DNA from 4 places in the Blastochloris tepida genome. Region 1 is predicted to be linked to each of the others. Evidence: predicted binding sites of a transcription regulator. Region 1 holds the regulator's gene; each other region holds the start of a gene.
What was found. The regulator PhoB, encoded in region 1, activates phosphate uptake and scavenging genes when phosphate is short. The targets are predictions, from matches to a motif close to TGTCATNNANCTGTCAT.
Positions count from the first base shown of each region.

Region 2: the regulator PhoB is predicted to act here: its motif matches at 2,594-2,610, upstream of phnF (phosphonate metabolism transcriptional regulator PhnF).
Region 3: the regulator PhoB is predicted to act here: its motif matches at 3,207-3,223, upstream of BLTE_RS09735 (PhoX family protein).
Region 4: the regulator PhoB is predicted to act here: its motif matches at 2,066-2,082, upstream of phnC (phosphonate ABC transporter ATP-binding protein).

Region 1 covers NZ_AP018907.1:3,226,296-3,231,028, reverse strand. Annotated here, with positions in the region: gene pstB (phosphate ABC transporter ATP-binding protein PstB) at 1-379, shown strand, start outside; gene phoU (phosphate signaling complex protein PhoU) at 396-1,115, shown strand; gene phoB (phosphate regulon transcriptional regulator PhoB) at 1,148-1,849, shown strand; gene BLTE_RS14625 (GcrA family cell cycle regulator) at 2,113-2,631, opposite strand; gene BLTE_RS14620 (aspartate aminotransferase family protein) at 3,023-4,246, shown strand; gene argF (ornithine carbamoyltransferase) at 4,243-4,733, shown strand, end outside.
Region 2 covers NZ_AP018907.1:1,882,673-1,887,405, reverse strand. Annotated here, with positions in the region: gene phnE (phosphonate ABC transporter, permease protein PhnE) at 1-418, shown strand, start outside; gene phnE (phosphonate ABC transporter, permease protein PhnE) at 415-1,281, shown strand; gene BLTE_RS08630 (hypothetical protein) at 1,421-1,732, opposite strand; gene phnF (phosphonate metabolism transcriptional regulator PhnF) at 1,848-2,588, opposite strand; gene phnG (phosphonate C-P lyase system protein PhnG) at 2,710-3,177, shown strand; gene phnH (phosphonate C-P lyase system protein PhnH) at 3,174-3,794, shown strand; gene BLTE_RS08610 (carbon-phosphorus lyase complex subunit) at 3,794-4,733, shown strand, end outside.
Region 3 covers NZ_AP018907.1:2,115,006-2,119,738, forward strand. Annotated here, with positions in the region: gene BLTE_RS09725 (glutathione S-transferase family protein) at 1-566, shown strand, start outside; gene BLTE_RS09730 (rubredoxin) at 675-995, shown strand; gene BLTE_RS09735 (PhoX family protein) at 1,078-3,153, opposite strand; gene BLTE_RS09740 (cation efflux transmembrane domain-containing protein) at 3,279-3,896, opposite strand; gene BLTE_RS09745 (MerR family transcriptional regulator) at 4,094-4,516, shown strand; gene BLTE_RS09750 (hypothetical protein) at 4,595-4,733, opposite strand, start outside.
Region 4 covers NZ_AP018907.1:1,887,996-1,892,728, forward strand. Annotated here, with positions in the region: gene phnD (phosphonate ABC transporter substrate-binding protein) at 174-1,082, opposite strand; gene phnC (phosphonate ABC transporter ATP-binding protein) at 1,133-1,939, opposite strand; gene BLTE_RS08655 (LbetaH domain-containing protein) at 2,127-2,747, shown strand; gene BLTE_RS08660 (DUF1045 domain-containing protein) at 2,757-3,455, shown strand; gene cutA (divalent-cation tolerance protein CutA) at 3,490-3,810, opposite strand; gene BLTE_RS08670 (NAD kinase) at 3,864-4,646, shown strand.

The sequences.
Region 1 (4,733 bases):
CTCGCTGCAGAAGGCGGGGCTGTTCGAAGAGGTCAAGGACCGGCTCGACGACCCCGGCACCGGCCTGTCCGGCGGCCAGCAGCAGCGCCTGTGCATTGCCCGCGCCATTGCGGTGTCGCCCGAAGTGATCCTGATGGACGAGCCCTGCTCGGCGCTCGACCCGATCGCCACCGCCAAGGTCGAGGAACTGATCGACGAGCTGCGCGAGAACTACACCATCATCATCGTCACGCATTCGATGCAGCAGGCGGCGCGCGTGTCGCAGCGCACGGCCTTCTTCCATCTCGGCGTGGTGGTCGAGGACGGGCTCACGGACAGCATCTTCACCAATCCGAAGGACCGCCGCACCCTCGACTACATCACCGGCCGGTTCGGCTGAGGAACGAGCGAACATGATCACCGACCACACCGTGCGCGCCTACGACACCGAACTCATCGAGCTGCGCCAGCGCATCGCCGAAATGGGCGGCCTCGCCGAGAAGATGCTGTCGGACGCCATGCAGTCCCTGCTCAAGCGCGACACCACGCTGGCGCAGACCGCGATCATCGCCGACCGCCGGCTCGACCTGCTGCAGCGCGAGGTCGAGGACAAGGCGGTGCTGACCATCGCCAAGCGCCAGCCGATGGCCTCGGACCTGCGCGAGATCATCTCGGCGATGCGGCTCGCCAGCGACATCGAGCGCATCGGCGATCTCGCCAAGAACATCGCCAAGCGGGTGGTGGCGATGAATGGCGAATACCCGCCGCTCAAGGTGGTGTTCGGCGCCGTCAACCTGTCTACGCTGGTGCTGGCCCAGCTCAAGGACGTGCTCGACGCCTATTCGCGGCGCGACCTCGAACTGGCGACGCAGGTGTGGAAGCGCGACGACGAGGTCGACGCCCTCTACACCTCGCTGTTCCGGGAGCTCCTCACCTACATGATGGAGGATCCCCGCAACATCACCTTCTGCACCCACCTTCTGTTCTGCGCCAAGAACATCGAGCGGATCGGCGACCACGCGACCAACATCGCCGAGACCGCCCACTATCTGATCACCGGGGAGCTGCTGCCGGTCGAACGGCCCAAGGCCGACACGACCACGCTCAGTCCCAATCAAGTGGCGGTGGAGACGTGACCCTCGAACACACCCCGCATGGTCCCCGGACGATGGGTACCAAGATTCTCATCGTCGAGGACGAGGAGCCGCTGACGCTCCTCCTGCGCTACAATCTTGAAGTTGAAGGCTACGAGGTCGATGCCGTCGCCCGCGGCGACGAGGCCGAGACACTGCTGCGCGAGCGGCTGCCCGACCTCGTGCTGCTCGACTGGATGCTGCCGGGCCTGTCCGGCATCGAGCTGTGCCGGCGCCTCAGGGCACGGCCGGAGACGCAGCGCCTGCCGGTGATCATGCTCACCGCCCGCGGCGAGGAATCCGAGCGGGTGCGCGGCCTCGCCACCGGCGCCGACGACTACATCACCAAGCCGTTCTCGGTGCCGGAGCTGATCGCCCGCATCCGCGCATTGCTGCGCCGCGCCAAGCCGGAGCACATCGCCATGCTCCTGCGCTATGGCGATCTGGAGCTCGATCGCGAAACCCGCCGCGTCCATCGCGCCGGCCGCGAGATTCATCTCGGCCCCACCGAGTTCCGCCTGCTGGAATTCCTGATGCAGTCGCCCGGCCGCGTCTTCACCCGCGAGCAGCTGCTCGACGGCGTGTGGGGTCACGACGTCTATATCGACGAGCGCACGGTGGACGTTCATGTCGGCCGGCTGCGCAAGGCGATCAACCGCGGCCGCGAGCCGGACCCGATCCGCACGGTGCGCGGCGCCGGCTATTCCTTCAACGAGCTGTTCGCCCGCAATTCGTGAAGCGCGGTCCGGTTCGGGGCCGGCTTCATGCGGCTTCCGGCCGATCCGCCTTCATCCCATCCGCCTGCGATCCGAAGTCCGATCGCCGAAAATCCCGTTGTCGAACGAGGGGGGCGGCGATCCCGGACTTCGTCGGGTGTCATATGGTTTCCGGTTGATCCCTTCGGGATACCGGCAACGGTCTCGCCGAAAAATCCTTGAACCGATGAGGATTTTTCGGCGATCGGAATTCGGTTTTCCGGCTTGATCGGCCGGAAACCGTATCAGCCCACGCGCCGGTCGCGCCGGCGGTCGGCCACCGGCTGGTAGGCGATGCGCGCGTGGAAGGAACAATAGGGCAGGCCGGAGATCGCCCGTCCGCCGCAATAGGAGAAGTCGGGCCTTCCCGGCTCGCCGATCGGCCAGCGGCATGTGGCCTCGTTCAGTTCGAGGATCGAGCAGCGCTGGCCGATGGGCACGACGTTCTCGACCGGCTCGGTCGCCAGCTCCGTCTCGACCTCGGGAACCTCCTCGGGGGCGACCCGCGGCGCCAGCACCACATTGCCGCGGACGAAGCCGTTCTGCCGGGGCGCCGGCGCCGGGGTGCGCTGCTTGCGCGAGCGCGGCGCGGCCGCCGTAGCCGTCTTGGCGCGGCCCGACAGGCCGAGCCGGTGGACCTTTCCGATCACCGCGTTGCGGGTGATCCCGCCAAGTTCCGCCGCGATCTGGCTGGCCGAAAGGCCATCCGCCCACAGCTTCTTGAGTTGTTCGATCCGCTCGTCGTTCCACGACATGGTCGTCAGCCTCTCGTCCGGGGTCGCGTCACCTCGCCTGTGGCAGAATCCTTCCCCCTGCCGAGCCCATAGGGGTTCGGCCAAACGCGCCACATCACTCAGGGGAACAGCCGCCGCAGACGAGATGTCGTATCAGGCAAGGCAGAGGCTACATATGCGTTGACTCGCCGACAAGAGTCTGCCGGACTCGCGACTCATTTTCCCCAAAAAACGCCCCGCCGGACCGCAACAATCCCGATGAGTGTGGCGCGGTTGACACACGGCCCTTCGGGGGTACTATCTAGCGCGAATGTGCCGCCCCGCGGGGCGGCACGTTTCGTTTACTGCCCTCTTTCTGCCCGTTCCGCCTCGCGCTCCGGCATCAAGCCCCATCCGGCGCGAGCGTGTCGGAGAGGTGCCCGTGACTGCCGAGCCCGTGACGTCGAACGCCCCGTCCGCCCTGCTGCCGACCTATGCCCGCGCAGACCTCGCCTTCGCCCGCGGCGAGGGTGCGTGGCTGACCGCGCTCGACGGGCAGCGATATCTCGATTTCGGCAGCGGCGTCGCCGTCGTCTCGCTCGGGCACGCCCATCCGCATCTGGTGGCGGCGCTCACCGAGCAGGCGTCGCGGCTGTGGCACGTCTCCAATCTCTATCGCATTCCCGAAGGTGAGCGGCTGGCTGCGCGCCTCGTCGCGGCCACCTTCGCCGATCTGGTGTTCTTCACCAATTCCGGCGCCGAGGCGCTGGAGTGCGCCATCAAGACCGCCCGCAAGTATCACGCCAGCGGCGGCCAGCCGGAGCGCTACCGGCTGATCACCTTCGAGGGCGCGTTCCACGGCCGCACGCTGGCCACCATCGCCGCCGGCGGCCAGAAGAAATATCTCGATGGGTTCGGCCCGCCGGTCGACGGCTTCGATCAGGTGCCGTTCGGCGACCTCGACGCCGTGCGCGCGGCGATCGGCCCGGCCACCGCCGGAATCCTGGTCGAGCCGGTCCAGGGCGAGGGCGGCGTGCGGCCGCTGCCGCCGCAGACGCTCCGGGCGCTGCGCCAGATCTGCGACGAGACCGGCCTGCTCCTGGTGCTCGACGAGGTGCAGACCGGCGTCGGCCGCACCGGCAAGCTGTTCGCCCACGAATGGGCCGGCATCACCCCCGACATCATGGCGATCGCCAAGGGCATCGGCGGCGGCTTCCCGATGGGGGCGTGCCTCGCCACGTCCGAGGCCGCCCGCGGCATGACCGCCGGCACCCATGGCTCGACCTTCGGGGGCAATCCGCTGGCCATGGCGGTGGGCAATGCGGTGCTCGACATCGTGCTGGCCGACGGCTTCCTGGAGCAGGTGCGCGAGACCGCGCTGCGGCTCAAGCAGCGCCTCGCCGAGTTGAAGGACCGCCATCCCGCGATCATCGACGAGGTGCGCGGCGAAGGGCTGCTGCTCGGCCTGCGCCCGACCGTCCCCAACACCGAGATGCAGGCGGCATTGCGCGCCGAGAAGCTGTTGACGGTGGCGGCCGGCGACAATGTCGTGCGGCTCCTGCCGCCTTTGATCATCGGCGAGGCCGAGATTGCCGCCGCCATCGACGCGATCGACCGGGCGTGCGTGCGGCTTGCCGCCGCCCCGCAGGCGGGAGCCGCGGCATGAGCAGCAACGGCGCCCCCCGGCATTTTCTCGATCTCGACCAGCTTCCGGCCTCGGAGCTGCGCCGCATTCTCGACCACGGCGTCGAGATGAAGCGCGCCCGCGCCGCCGGTGCCCGCGCCAAGGGGCCGTTCGAGGGCCGCATCCTGGCGATGATCTTCGACAAGCCGTCGACCCGCACCCGCGTGTCGTTCGACGTGGCGATGCGCCAGCTCGGCGGCGAAACCATCATGCTCACCGGCGCCGAGATGCAGCTCGGCCGCGGCGAGAGCATCGCCGACACCGCGCGCGTGCTGTCGCGCTATGTCGATGCGATCATGATCCGCACCCTCGACCATGAGGCGGTGATGGAGCTGGCGCACTATGCCACCATCCCGGTCATCAACGGCCTCACCCGCCTGTCGCATCCCTGCCAGGTGATGGCCGACGTCATGACCTTCGAGGAGCGCAAGGGGCCGATCCGCGACCGCACGGTGGCCTGGAGCGGCGA
Region 2 (4,733 bases), 1.3 Mb from region 1:
CGTCATCGCCTTCGGGCTCGGGCCAGTGCCGGGCGTGCTGGCGCTGGCGGTGCACTCCACCGGCGCGCTCGGCAAGCTGTTCTGCGAGGTGGTCGAGAATATCGACATGAAGCCGGTCGACGGCGTGAAGGCCAATGGCGGCTCGTGGGTGGAGGTGGTGCGGTTCGCGGCGCTGCCGCAGGTGCTGTCGAACTTCGCCAGCTATACGCTGCTGCGCTTCGAGATCAATGTGCGCGGCGCGGCGGTGATGGGCTTTGTCGGTGCCGGCGGCATCGGTCAGGATCTGATGGAGGCGATCCGCAAGTTCTATTATTCCGACGTCAGCGCGCTGCTGGTGCTGATCGTCGGCACGGTGATGGTCATCGATTTGTTGACCGAGCGGCTGCGCCATGCGCTGCTCGGTCTGGAGCGCGCATGATGGCCGAGCGTCCGCGGCTCAGCGCCGACCCCCGCGCGGCAGCGGCACGCCACCCGGCGCTGTTCCAAAGGGTGACGCGGGCGCGTATCGCCACGGTGCTGGTGATCATCGCCATGCTGGCGCTGTTCGCGCTCGGCATCGTGATGCTGGAGTTCGATGCCCGCCGGTTCTTCCAGGGCCTGTTCAGGCTCGGCGAGTTCGTGGTGTTCATGGTGCCGCCCTCCACCGGGAATTGGGCGACTTTCCTGATCTATCTGCACGCGCTGGCCGAGACGGTGGCGATCGCGCTGCTCGGCACGCTGCTTGCCGCGGTGCCGGCGATCGTGTTCGGCTTCCTGGCGGCGAAGAACGTGGTGCCGCAATTCTTGATCCATTTCCTGTCGCGCCGCGTGCTCGACACCGTTCGCGGCGTCGACGAGCTGATCTGGGCGCTGATCTGGGTCAATGTGGTGGGACTCGGCCCGTTCGCCGGCATCCTGGCGGTGGCCTCGGCCAATTTCGGCGCGTTCGGCAAGCTGTTCTCGGAGGCGATCGAGGCCGCCGATCCGAAGCCCGTCGAAGGCGTGGTGTCGGCCGGCGGCGGCCGGTTGGCGGCGGTGCGCTTCGGCCTGTGGCCGCAGGTGGCTCCGGTGATCGCGAGCCAGGTGCTGTACTATTTCGAGTCCAATACGCGCTCGGCCACCATCATCGGCATTGTCGGCGCCGGCGGCATCGGCCTGCATCTCGCCGAGCAGATCCGCACGCTGGAATTCCAGCACGTGTCGGCGCTGGTGCTGATGATCCTCGCCACCGTCGCGGTGATCGACTGGCTGTCGACCATGCTGCGCTTCTCGATCATCGGCCGCCGCGAGACGGTGGGGTAAACGGTGTCGTCCCGGGCAAGGGCCGCAGGCCCGCGCCCCGGGACCGTTTGCAGGAAATGGTGTCTTTTCTTGCGGACGATCCCGGGTCTTATCTCCGCCCGGGATGACAGCCTGGCTCTCGCGTGACGCATCCAGCCGCTCACCGCCGCGGCTGCATCGGCCGGCACAGATCGTTGTCGAAATTCAGCGAATAGTAGGTGCGGGCGTCGTAGAGCCATTTCTCGCAGGCGGCGCGGCTGGAGAAGCACGAGCGTTGGAACCGCGTCTCGACCGAGCCCCACATGTCCTCGTGCTGGCCGCGAATGGTGCCGACCCACACGGTACCGTGCGTTCGCGCCATCACCTGACGGCAGTCGGGCCCGAAGGGCGGCGCCTGGGCGACGGCCGGCTGCGCCGCCAACGCCGCCACGACAAAGGCTGCGCCGAACGTCAGACTGCGAAGGGTCGTCATGTGGTCCTCCCGCTCCGCAGCCCCTTCGTTCGCTCAGGACGCTCCGGCGGCAAGCCGGCGCGGGGTTGACGGCAGCAACGCGCCGCCGGGCGGAGAGGTTCCGGGCGGCTGGGCCTCAGCTGTTCACGACGAGGTGCACGCGGTCGGCGGCGAAGCGCGTGCGCTGCACCTGGATCGGCCGGCCGTCGGCGTCGGCGTTCAGCGCCTCGACCACCAGCACCACGCGGCCGGTCGGCAGCTCCAGCAGCTCCTGCTCGGCCGGATCGGCGAGGCGGGCGGAGATCGCCGTTTCCAGCCGCGCATAATCGGCGATGCCGTGGGCGGCAAAGGCGCGGCTGACCGAGCCGGTGCGCTGCAGCTCGGCCTCGAGCCCGGCGAAGCGTGCGGCCTCGAACCACGAGGTCGACCGCGACAGCGGCACGCCATTGGCGCTCGACACCATCTCGATGCGCAGCAGCGGCGTGCGCGCTGGCAGGCCGAGGCGGCGGGTCGGCTCGGCATCGACCACGGTGGCGACGCCGAGCAGCCGGCCGCGCGGCGCCCGTCCGGCGGCCATCACATTCTCGGAGAACCGCACGCGCCGGCCGATCGGGTAGGGCAGCGGCGCCTCCTCGACGAAGCTGCCGCGACCCTTCACCGAGCGCACCAGACCCTTCTCGGCCAGCACCGCGAGCGACCGGCGCACGGTGTGGCGGTTGACGCCGAAGCGTTCGGTCAGCTCGCTCTCGGAGGGAAGCAGGCTGCCCGGCGGATAGGCGCCGGTGGTGATCTCGCACTCGATGCGCTCGGCGATCTGCCGCCACAGCGAGACGCCGGAGCCGCGGTCGACAGGGGGGCGGTCAAGATCGATCGGCACGGCCATGTCACCGAAGGTTCATTGGACGGCGGGCAAACTTGTCTACATCAGTAGACAGGTGGTTCGCATTAGTAGACAAGAACGCGCGCTTGTCCAGTAGCGCCAGATCGATGCCGGTGTGATGACAAGGGACGAGACTGCCGATCGCCGCGCCGCCATGGCGCTCCTCGCTGCCGCCGAGGCCGGCGAGCTTGAGGCCGCCTGGGCGGCATGGCCGGGCAAGCCCGCGGTGGCGGACCTGCGCAAGGCCGCCTGCGGGCTGGTGATGGTGCGTGGCCGCATCGGCGGCGACGGCGCGCCGTTCAATCTCGGCGAGGCGACGGTGACGCGGGCGGCGGTGCGGCTCGCGTCCGGCCATGTCGGCCACGCCTATCTGCTCGGCCGCGCGCCGGAGCGGGCGCGGCTCGCCGCCATCTTCGATGCGCTGTGGCAGGACGCGGCAACACGCCCGCGCGTCGAGGCCGAATTGCTCGTGCCGGTACGCGCACGGCTGGCGGCGCAGGCGACAAAGGCGGCCGCCGAGGCGGCGGCCACCCGCGTCGAGTTCTTCACCGTCACCCGCGGCGACAATCAGGAGGCCGCGTCATGAGCGATGGCACGGTGACTCTCGCGTCGGTGGCGCTGGCGCCCGGCTTTGCCGATCCGGTGTTCGATGCCCAGCGCACATTCCGCACGGTGATGGCGGCGATGGCCCGGCCCGGCCGCATCGAGGCGCTGGCGAGCGAGCTTGCGCCACCCGCGCCGATGACCCCGGCCTTGGCCGCGCTGGCGCTGACGCTCGCCGATCAGGACACGCCGGTTTGGCTCGATCAGCCCTTGGCGGCATCGCCCGACATTGCTGCGTTCCTGCGCTTTCATGCCGGCGCGCCGATCGTCGCCGATCCGGCGGAGGCCGCGTTCGCGCTTGTGTCCGATTCCCGCGCCATGCCGCCGTTCGACGCGTTCGCGCAAGGCTCGGACGCCTATCCCGACCGCTCGGCGACGCTGCTGGTGCAGGTCGAGCGTTTCGCCGGCCCGCCGCTCACCCTGGCCGGTCCCGGCCTCGAAGGCACCGCGGACTTCGCGGCCTCGCCGCTGCCGGCCGATTTCGCCGAACGGCTCACGGCCAACCAGGCGATGTTCCCGCGCGGGGTCGATCTCGTGCTGTGCACGGCCGACCGGATCATGGCGCTGCCGCGCTCGGTGCGACTGGTGGAGGCGGCCTGATGTATGTCACGGTCAAGGGCGGCGAGGCCGCCATCCGGAATGCCCACCGGCTGATGGCGCATGAGCGGCGCGGCGATCCGGACGTGCCGGAAGTGTCGGCGGCGCAGATCGAGGGTCAGCTTGCGCTCGCCGTCGATCGGGTGATGACCGAGGGCTCGCTCTATGACCGCGGCCTTGCGGCGCTGGCGATCAAGCAGGCGCGCGGCGATCTGGTCGAGGCGATCTTCCTGGTGCGTGCTTTCCGCGCCACGCTGCCGCGCCTCGGTGCCACCGAGCCGCTCGACACGTCCGCCATGGCCATCCGCCGCCGCATCTCGGCGACCTTCAAGGATCTGCCGGGCGGGCAGATCCTCGGGCCGACCTTCGACTACACCCATCGGCTGATCGACGGCGCGCTCGACGGCTTCGCGCCGCCCGAACCGGCGTTGGGCGAGCCGCGCGAGGAGGCGGTGCCGCGCGTCACCGATCTCCTGGGCGAGCAGGGCCTGATCGAGCCGTCGCCGCGCGACGATGGCGTCGAGCCCGGCGACCTCACCCGCGAGCCGCTGGCCTTTCCGATCGGCCGCGATCTGCGGCTTCAGGCGCTGGCGCGCGGCGACGAGGGCTTCCTGCTGGCGCTGGGCTATTCCACCCAACGCGGCTTCGCCCGCAGCCATCCGTTCGCCGGTGAGATCCGCATGGGCGAGGTCGAGGTCGAGATCTTCGTCGAGGAATTGGGCTTCGCCGTCACGCTCGGCACCATCACCGTCACCGAATGCCAGATGGTCAACCAGTTCAAGGGCGCGGGCGACGCGCCGCCGCAATTCACCCGCGGCTACGGCCTCACTTTCGGCCATTGCGAAAGGAAGGCGATGGCGATGGCGCTGGTCGATCGCGCGCTGCGCGCCGCCGAACTAAGCGAGGAGGTGAGCGCGCCGGCCCAGGACGAGGAATTCGTCA
Region 3 (4,733 bases), 1.1 Mb from region 1:
GCAAGCTGCCCTATATCGAGGATGACGGCACGCGGATCCCGGACTCGACCTTCATCCGCTTCCATATCGAGAAAAAGTACGGCTTCGACTTCGACGCCGGACTCGACGCCAAGGATCGCGGCATCGCCTGGGCGGTGGAGAAGATGATCGAGGACCAGCTCTATTGGGCGCTGGTCCATGACCGGTGGATGGACGAGACGAATTTCACCAACGGCCCCAAGACCTTCTTCAAGCGCATCCCGCCGCCGCTGCGCCAGCTCGCGATTTTTCTCATCCGGCGCAAGATCCGGGGCGTGCTGAAGGGCCAGGGCTTCGGCCGGCATTCGCGCGCCGAGGTGGCCCAACTCACCGGCCGGGTGGTGGACTCGCTCGCCGCCATTCTCGGCGACAAGCCGTTCCTGATGGGCAACGCGCCCTGCGGCGCCGACGCGACTGTCGCCGGCATGCTGATCGCCATCCTGTGCCCGATCTTCGAGTCCCCCACCCGCGCCGCCATCGAGCGCCACGCCAATCTGGTGGCCTACCGCGACCGGATGATGGAGCGGTATTTTCCGGCGGGCGGCTGAGCGGCCGCACTTCTCGGCCCTCGCCGCAGGCTCGACACCCCGCTGTCATGAAGCGGCGGATAGAATGGCCGACCGTCACGCCACCCCGCGCCCAATGACCGGCTCCCAATGACCGGCCCCGAAACAAGTCCCATCCGCCGTTCCCTGCTGCTCCGTGCCGGCGCGCTGGCGCTTGCGGCGCTGGCCGCTCCGCTCGGTCTTGTCGGCGCGGGCCTCGGGCGGGCGCGGGCAGAGGCCCGGCAGCGCTGGGTGTGCACCAATGCCGACTGCAAGCCCTATATCTACGACCCGGCGGTGGGCGATCCGGTCAATCTCGTCGATCCCGACCATCCGCTGCCGCCTGGCATCGCCTTCGAGGATCTGCCCGACGATTGGCGCTGTCCGGACTGCGGCTCGCCCAAGAGCTATTTCCGCCCGACGCGGCGGTGAGGCGGAAACCGGCCGGCCATCCGAAAACCGTATAAAAACAAAGATGTGGATGGCCGGGACAAGGCCCGGCCATGACGTTTGGTCAGCCGCCGATCGGCCCGCCGTCCTTCCTGGTAATCGCCACCACCGCGGGACGCGGCGGCACGCCGTCCTTGAAGTCGGGCCAGCGGGTGGCCGGGGCCTCGTAGGTCGCCTTGGCCTCGTCGCCCGGGTGCTGGACGGCGACGAAGAAAGTGGTGTTGTCGGGCGTGAAGCACGGCCCGCACATCTCGGCGCCGCGCGGGGTGCGGTAGAAATGGCGGGTCACCGCCCGGCCCGGCCCCTCGACATCGGCCGCCCACACGCCGTCGGCGATGCCGAATTTCGGCGCGCCGTCGGTCGAGATCCAGATCCGGCCCTGCTTGTCGAAGGCCATGTTGTCGGGGCACGACAGCCAGCCGTTCTCGCCGACCTCGCCGCCATAGCGGGCGCCGTCCTTGTCATTGGCCGGGTTGCCGGCGAGCAGGAAGATGTTCCAGGTGTAATTGGTGGCGGCGTGGTCGCGCCGGCCGCGCTCGCCGGGCGGCACCATCTCGATGATGTGGCCATGGGCGTTGCGGGCGCGCGGATTGGCGGCATCCTGCCGGTCGTCCTTGCGCTTGGTGTTGTTGGTGAGGTTCATGAACACCGTGCCGGTGACCGGGTTGGGCTCGACGTCCTCAGGCCGATCCATCGGCGTGGCGCCGACGAGGTCGGCGGCACGGCGGGTCTCGATCAGCACGTCGGCCTGGCTGTTGAAGCCGTTGGCCGGGGTCAGCGGCCCCTCGCCGAACACCAGCGGCAGCCAAGTGAGCCCGCCATCGGCATCGAACCGGCCGACATAGAGCGTTCCGGCATCGAGCAGGTCGGCATTCGCCGCGGGGTTGGCGAGATCGACCTTGCCCGCGGTGATGAACCTGTAGACGTACTCGAACGCCTCGTCGTCGCCGGAATAGATCACCAGCCGGCCGTCGCCATTGAGAATCGTGGTCGCCGCCTCGTGCTTGAAGCGGCCGAGCGCGGTGCGCTTCTTCGGCACGGATTTGGGGTCGTAGGGGTCGAACTCGACCATCCAGCCGAAGCGGTTGGGCTCGTTCGGCTCCTTCGCCACGTCGAAGCGGTCGTGGAAACGCGCCCAGTCATAGGCCGGGCGCTCGGTGATGCCCATGCGCTTGTAGTTGGCGGCTTCCGGACCGGCATCGGCGCTGCCGCGGAAATACTGGTGGAAGTTCTCCTCGGCGACCAGCACCGTGCCCCACGGCGTCTCGCCGCCGGCGCAGTTGTTGAGCGTGCCGATCACCTTGGTGCCGGTGGGGTCGGCCTTGGTCTTCAGCCGGCCGTGGCCGGCGGCCGGGCCGGTGACGACGAACTCGCTGGCCAGCGCGGTGAGCCGCCGGTTGTAGGGGCTCGATTCGACCACCTGCCAGCGGCCGCCCTCGCGCTTGATCTCGACGACGCTCACGCCATGGGCGGCCAGCTCGACGTCGATCATCTCGAGCGTCTGCCTGTCGAGATCCTCCGGGCCGATGCCGGGGAACATCAGCTGGCGGTCGGTATATTCGTGGTTGACGGTGAGCAGGCCGTGGTCGGAGTTCTTCGATCCGCGCGGCAGCGGGAAATAGCCGACGAAATCGTTGTTGTAGCCGAACTGCTTCGCCTGGGCGGCGGCGGTGAGGTTTCTCGGCTCGAACGGCGGCGCATCAGCCAGCACCTTGTCGCCCCAGCGGATCAGCACCTGTGCGTCATAGCCGTCGGCGACGTGGTGGTTCTCGTCATAGCCGTGGGCGAGTTCGGGGAATGTCAGCGAGGATGCGGCCGGCGCCGGGGCAGCCGGGGCCGCTGCCGCAGGATTTGCCGCCGCCGGGCGCGGCGACAGCGCAGCCCCCGCCCCGCCGAGCATGGCCGCTGCCAGCGCGCCCGACATGCCTTTCAGCGCGGTCCGCCGCTCGCAGCGCAAAGCGATGAGGTCGCCGATCGAGGGCGCGCGCGAGGGGTTGACCCCGCGGTTCTCGCTGGCGTCGGCCTCGACCGCGCTCCGCGCCGCAAGCAGCGCGCAGAACGGTTCGCGCTCGCTGGTGTTGACGCCGATGGATTCGCGGGCATCCGCGGCGCGGGCGGACGCGCCCTCTCGATTGGTCATGGTCTGTCCCTCCCCCACCGACTCGCAAGGCGGCGGCAGAGTCCGCACACACCATGAAGGTCTCATGACAGAGGGCCGGTCCCAGCATGTCATCCGGTTTCCGGCAGACCCAGCCGGAAACCCGATCAATGGGGATGCGCGTGGCCGTGGCCGGCGAGCGCGCCGAGATCGTCTCCGGTTCGAACCTCGCGCCACGCTTGCCGCAGGATCTGCAGCGACGAGGTGAGGAACAGGCCGGCCATCGCCGCCGCGACGATCAGGTCCGGCCATGCCGTGGTGGTGCCCCACACGCTGGCCGCCGCCGCCATCACCGCGACATTGCCGATGGCGTCGTTGCGCGAGCACAGCCACACCGAGCGCACATTGGCGTCGCCGTCCTTGTAGCGCATCAGCAGCAGCACGCTGGCGAGGTTGGCGGCGAGCGCCATGAGCCCGACCACCCCCATCACGTCCGCCCGCGGCACGCCGAGATAGAGAAGCTGATAGGCGGTCGAGCCCAGCACCCACAGCCCCATCAGCGACAGGCTCATGCCCTTGACCAGGGCCGCCGTCGCCCGGACCCGGAGCGACATGCCGATTACGGCAAGGCTCATGCCGTAGGTCAGCGTGTCGCCGAGGAAATCCAGCGCGTCGGCCTGCAGCGCCTGCGATCCGGCAGCCCGGCCGGCGGCCAGCTCGGTGACGAACATCGCGCCGTTGAGAGCGATCACCGTCCACAGCACGCGCCGGTAGCGGGGATCCATCCCGTCGAACACCGGATTGCCGTGGCAGCCGCAGGCACCGCCGGAACATGCCGCAGCGGACGGGGCGGCTGCGATCGTATGCACCGCCGCGGTCCGGACCCCATCCTCGCACCCATCACACATCGTCGAGCCCTTCTTTCGTGTGTCAGCGTGCGACGCTACAGTCTCCAGTCACTAGAGGATCAAGGGGCAAGTGCATGGGTTCCCTGTCGATCGGCGACCTGTCGCGCAAGGCCGGCGTGAAGGTGCCGACCATCCGGTTCTATGAGGAGATCGGCCTTCTGCCGCCGCCCGCGCGCACGGCCAGCAACCGGCGCGTCTATGACGCCGAGGCCGTGAAGCGGCTCAGCTTCATCCGCCATGCCCGCGAACTGGGGTTCGAGGTCGAGGCCATCCGCGCCCTGCTGCGCCTCAGCAGCGAGCCGCAGGCGCCGTGCGCGGAGGCCGACCGCATCGCCCGCCGCCACCTCGCCGAGGTCGAGGATCGAATTGCCCGCCTCACCGCGCTGCGCGCCGAGCTAGAGCGCATGGTGGCTGAGTGCGGCCACGGCCGGGTGTGCGACTGCCGGGTGATCGAGGTGCTGGCCGATCACCGGCTGTGCCACCACGACCACCATTGATGCGGTGCTGCGGCCCTGAAGGCCGGAAAGCAGGTCATGCGGTTTCCGGCATCCCGAAGGGATAAACCGGAAACCCTATCAGCCCCGGCGGCCCTGGCAGGCGTCCCAGGCGGCGTTGGCGCGCTCGCGAATGCCCTCGGGCATCTGGTCGCTGGCGTCGAAGGCGGCGATGTCGTCCGGCGAGAAGGTCTTGGCGACGGTCTTCGACCAGCAGCCG
Region 4 (4,733 bases), 1.3 Mb from region 1:
AAGATTCACCCCTCACCCGCCTCGCGATCCAAAGATCGCTCGGCACCCTCTCCCGCAAGGGGAGAGGGAAGGACGTGGTCTCTGCGCGGCGAGCGAAGCTCTGCCACTCCTGTCCGCACGCGTCAGCGGCGGCCCGGGCATCCGGACCGCCGCCAGGCAGGGTGCGGCGAGGATCAGGACCGCTTCTGCTTGCGCAGCTCGTCGACGAACTTGTTCAGCTCGATGATTGGCAAATACGCCGAGTGCTCGACCGGCTGCCAGGGCTGGCGCTTGCCCTCATAGATCTTGTCGAACGCCTCCTTGTCGGCGGCGTACTTGAAGAACGCATCGCGGATCTTCGCCTTCAGATCGTCCGGCAGGTCGGTCAGATAGGCGAAGGGCGAGTTCACGATCAGGTCGGAGACGAAGATGATGCGATAGTCGTCATACTTCGCCATGCCCTTGCGCTCCATGCGGCGCAGGCTGGATTCGTTCTCGTCGTTCCACCAGTTGGCGGCGACGTCCACCGTGCCCTGCTGCAGCGCGATCACCGCGTTCTCGTGGCTGCCGGTGTAGACCACCTTGTCGAAGAACTTCTCGGGGTCGATGCCCATCTTGTTGAGGGCGAAACGCGGCACGTTGTTGCCGGACGTGGAATTGGCATCGACGAGGCCGAGGTTCTTGCCCTTCAGATCCTCGACCTTCTGATAGGGCGAGTCCTTCTTCACATAGAGCACCGAGTGATAGCCCTTGGTGCCGTCCTGGTTGACCTCGATGGCGAAAGGCTCGGTCTTCACGCCGGTCATCGCGGCGCGGGCATAGGAGGCCGGGCCGTAATAGGCGATGTGGATGTTGCCGGCGCGCTGGCCCTCGATGATCGCAGCATAGTCGTTGGCGAGGCGCAGCGTGACCTTGGTGCCGAGCTCCTTCGAGAGATACTCGGCGAACGGCGTCCAACGATTGGTGACGCCGGAGGCATTCTCCTCAGGTATCAGCGCGAAGACCAGCTCGGGGTACTTCGCCTTCCAGTCCTGGGCGAGCGCGGTGTTGGCCGTGACGGCCAGCGCCGCGCCGGCGAGAATGAGCGTACGTCGGTTGAGCATTGAGGCCTCCTGTCGAAGCGAATTCGGGAACGCAGGGGAGAACGAAGAACTCAGGCCAGCGCCGGCTGCGGCAGCGCCGCCGGCAGCGTGTCGGGGGCGGGCCCCGCATCCATCACCTCGCCGGCCTCCAGGCCGTAGAGGTCGCGGGCGACGTGATCGGTCAGCGCCTCGGGCGCGCCGTCGAACACCACGCGGCCCGCCGCCATGCCGACCAGCCGGTCGCAATAGAGGCGGGCGATGTCGAGCGAGTGCAGATTGCACAGCACGGTGATGCCGTAGTGCTTGTTGATGCGCAGGAGCGCATCCATCACCGTCTTGGTGTTGCGCGGATCGAGCGAGGCGATCGGCTCGTCGGCCAGGATGATGCGCGGCTCCTGCACCAGCGCGCGGGCGATGGCGACGCGCTGCTGCTGGCCGCCGGAGAGCGAGTCGGCGCGCTGCGCCGCGACCTGGGCAATGTCGAACTGGTCGAGCGCGGAGAGCGCGATCGCCTTCTCCTCATGCGTCCATAGCTTGAGAAGCGAGCGCCAGCCGGGCGTGCGCTGCAGCCGGCCGAGCAGAACATTGGTGAGCACGTCGAGCCGGCCGACCAGATTGAACTGCTGGAAGATCATCGCGCAGTCGGCGCGCCAGCTGTGAAGGCGCCGGCCGGAGAGCCGCGTCACGTCCTGGCCATCGACCAGAATGCGGCCGGCGCTTGGCTCGGCGAGGCGGTTGACCATGCGCAGCAGCGTCGACTTGCCGGCGCCCGAACGGCCGATGATGCCGACGAAGCCGCCAGCCGGAATCTCCAGCGAAACATCGGCGACGGCAAAGGTGTCGCCATAGCGTTTCGACAGGCCGTCCAGCACCAGCACGTCATCCTCCGCAGCGCCGCTTCTTGTCGTCCAAGCAGTAGTCGCGGCGTGCGACAGGCGCGTGACGGCCTGTGGTCAGCGAAATTCGGGCGTGCCGCAAAGATTTGCCGGCGTCGGGGCGCGGATTGTCGTCGAACCGTCATGCGGGCGTGGCAGGCATCGGGCCCGTTTGTGACGCGAGTTCACCATGACACGCCTGTCCGAGACGCCCCTGGTCGATCCCACCGCCACGCTCAACGCGAGCCGGCTCGGCCGCTACACCTCCGTCGGCGCCCGCACCCGGCTGCTGGAGACCACGCTCGACGATTATTCCTACATCGTCGACGATGGCGAGGTGGCCTACACCACCGCCGGCAAGTTCTGCTCCATCGCCGCCATGGTGCGGATCAATCCGGGCAACCACCCGATGACGCGCGCGGCGCAGGCGCACTTCACCTATCGCGCCTCCTATTATTTCGAGGGCGAGGCGGACGAGGACGCGTTCTTCGCGTGGCGGCGCAGCTTCCCGGTGACGCTCGGCCACGATGTGTGGATCGGCCACGGCGCCGTCATCCTGCCCGGCCGCTCGGTCGGCACCGGCGCGGTGGTGGCGGCGGGCGCCATCGTCACCAAGGATGTCGCGCCCTACACCATCGTCGCCGGCAATCCGGCTCGCCCGCTGCGGCAGCGCTTTCCCGAGGCGATCGCCGAGCGGCTGATGCGGCTCGCATGGTGGGACTGGGACCACGCGCGGCTGCACGCCGCTTTGCCGGATTTCCGCGCGCTCGGCGTCGAGGCGTTTCTCGACAAGTACGAGACGGCGGCGTAGAGCGCCGCCATGGCTGCCCGCTACGCGCTCTATTTCGCCCCGCTCGCCGACCGCCCGCTGTGGGAGTTCGGCTCCGCCGCCATCGGCTGGGATGCCGAGACGGCGACCGAGTGCCCTGCCCGCCCGCCCGCCCCGGCGCTGGCGCCCGGCTGGGCGGAGGCCACCGCCGAGCCGCGGCGCTACGGCTTCCACGCCACGCTGAAGGCGCCGTTCGCGCTGGCCGAGGGCACGCGCGCCGAGGACCTGCTGGCCGCGGCCGAGGCGTTCGCGGCTGGCCCCCGCCCGGTGCCGCAGCTTCGCCTCACGGTGCGTATTCTCGCCGGCTTCGTGGCGCTGGTGCCGGAAGGTCCGAGCGCCGCGCTCGATTCGCTCGCCGCCGCCTGCGTGCGCGACTTCGACCGTTTCCGCCGGCCGCTCACGCCGGCCGAGCGCGCGCGCCGAGCGCCGGAGCGGCTGTCGCCGCGGCAGGTCGAATATCTCGACCGCTGGGGCTATCCGTTCGTGTTCGAGGAATTCCGCTTCCACATGACGCTGACCGGCCGGCTGCCGCCGGACGCGGCCGAGGCGGCGAGTGCGGCGCTTCAGGCCGCCCACCGGCAAGCCTGCGGCGACCGGCTCACCGCCGTCTCGACGCTGGCGGTGTTCGTCCAGCCGAGCCCGGCCGAGCGTTTCCGCATCCTCGCCGCGTGGCCGCTGCGGGCGGGGTGAGAGGAAGCGTCGGCTTGACCAACCGGCAACCGCATCAATCCGCCGTTTCGGAGGCGATCCAGGCGAGATAGCCCGGCTCGCCGCCCGCCACCGGCACCACCATGATGGCCGGCGTGTCATAGGGGTGGCGGGCCTTGATGACGGTGGCCACCGCCTCGGTGCGGGCGGCGCGGGTCTTGACGATCATCACCGTCTCGGTCGCCCGCTCGACCGCGCCCTGCCAGCGATAGACCGAGCGCACGCCCGGCAGAATGTTGACGCAGGCCGCAAGCCCGGCCTCGACCAGCGCCGCGCCGGCCGCTTCCGCCTCGACAACCGAAGGCCACGTCGTATAGACGAGTGCCGCCTGATCCATGGACCCCTCTCCCCGGCGCCGCTGCGGCGAACCTGCCGGACGCGGCCGTTGCGATGCCTCAGACACCTCGACGCTACGACAGGATTGCCTTTGTCGCGAGCCAGGCGTCCGACGCCCAGGCCGCCCTGTCGCGCTTTCAGAAGCGCTACGGCACCTGCAACCCGGACGAGGCCGACGTGGTGGTGGCGCTCGGCGGCGACGGGCTGATGCTGCAGACGCTGCACCGCTTCATGGGCAAGGCGACGCCGATCTATGGCATGCATTGCGGCTCGGTCGGCTTCCTGATGAACGATTTCGTCGAGGACGACATCCACGCCCGCCTCGCCGCCGCCGAGCCCACCTTCATCCACCCGCTGGTGATGACGGCGCACGACATCGCCGGCCGGGTGCTGACCGCCAACGCCATCAATGAGGTGTCGCTGCTGCGCCAGTCGTATCAGGCGGCCAAGCTGCGCATCTCGGTGGACGGCAAGGTTCGGCTCGCCGAGCTGATCTGCGACGGCATCATGGTCGCCACCCCGGCGGGATCGACCGCCTATAATCTGTCGGCGCACGGACCGATCCTGCCGCTCGACTCGCCGCTCCTGGCGCTGACGCCGCTGTCGGCGTTCCGGCCGCGCCGCTGGCGCGGCGCCATCCTGCCCTATCGCGCCGAGGTCGGCATCGAGGTGCTGGAGGCCGACAAGCGCCCGGTCAGCGCCGCGGCCGACCATGTGGAGGTGCGCAGCGTGCTGCAGGTGTGGGTGCGCATGGACCTCGCCACCTCGCTGACCATGCTGTTCGATCCCGGTCACAGCCTCGACGAGCGGATCCTGCGCGAGCAGTTCGGCACCTGACCGCCGACCCGCACGATGATCCCCGGCGGGATGATCGGGCCATGGTGCACGGATCCTTAACGGTTGGTTGTTAATGTGCCCATCGGT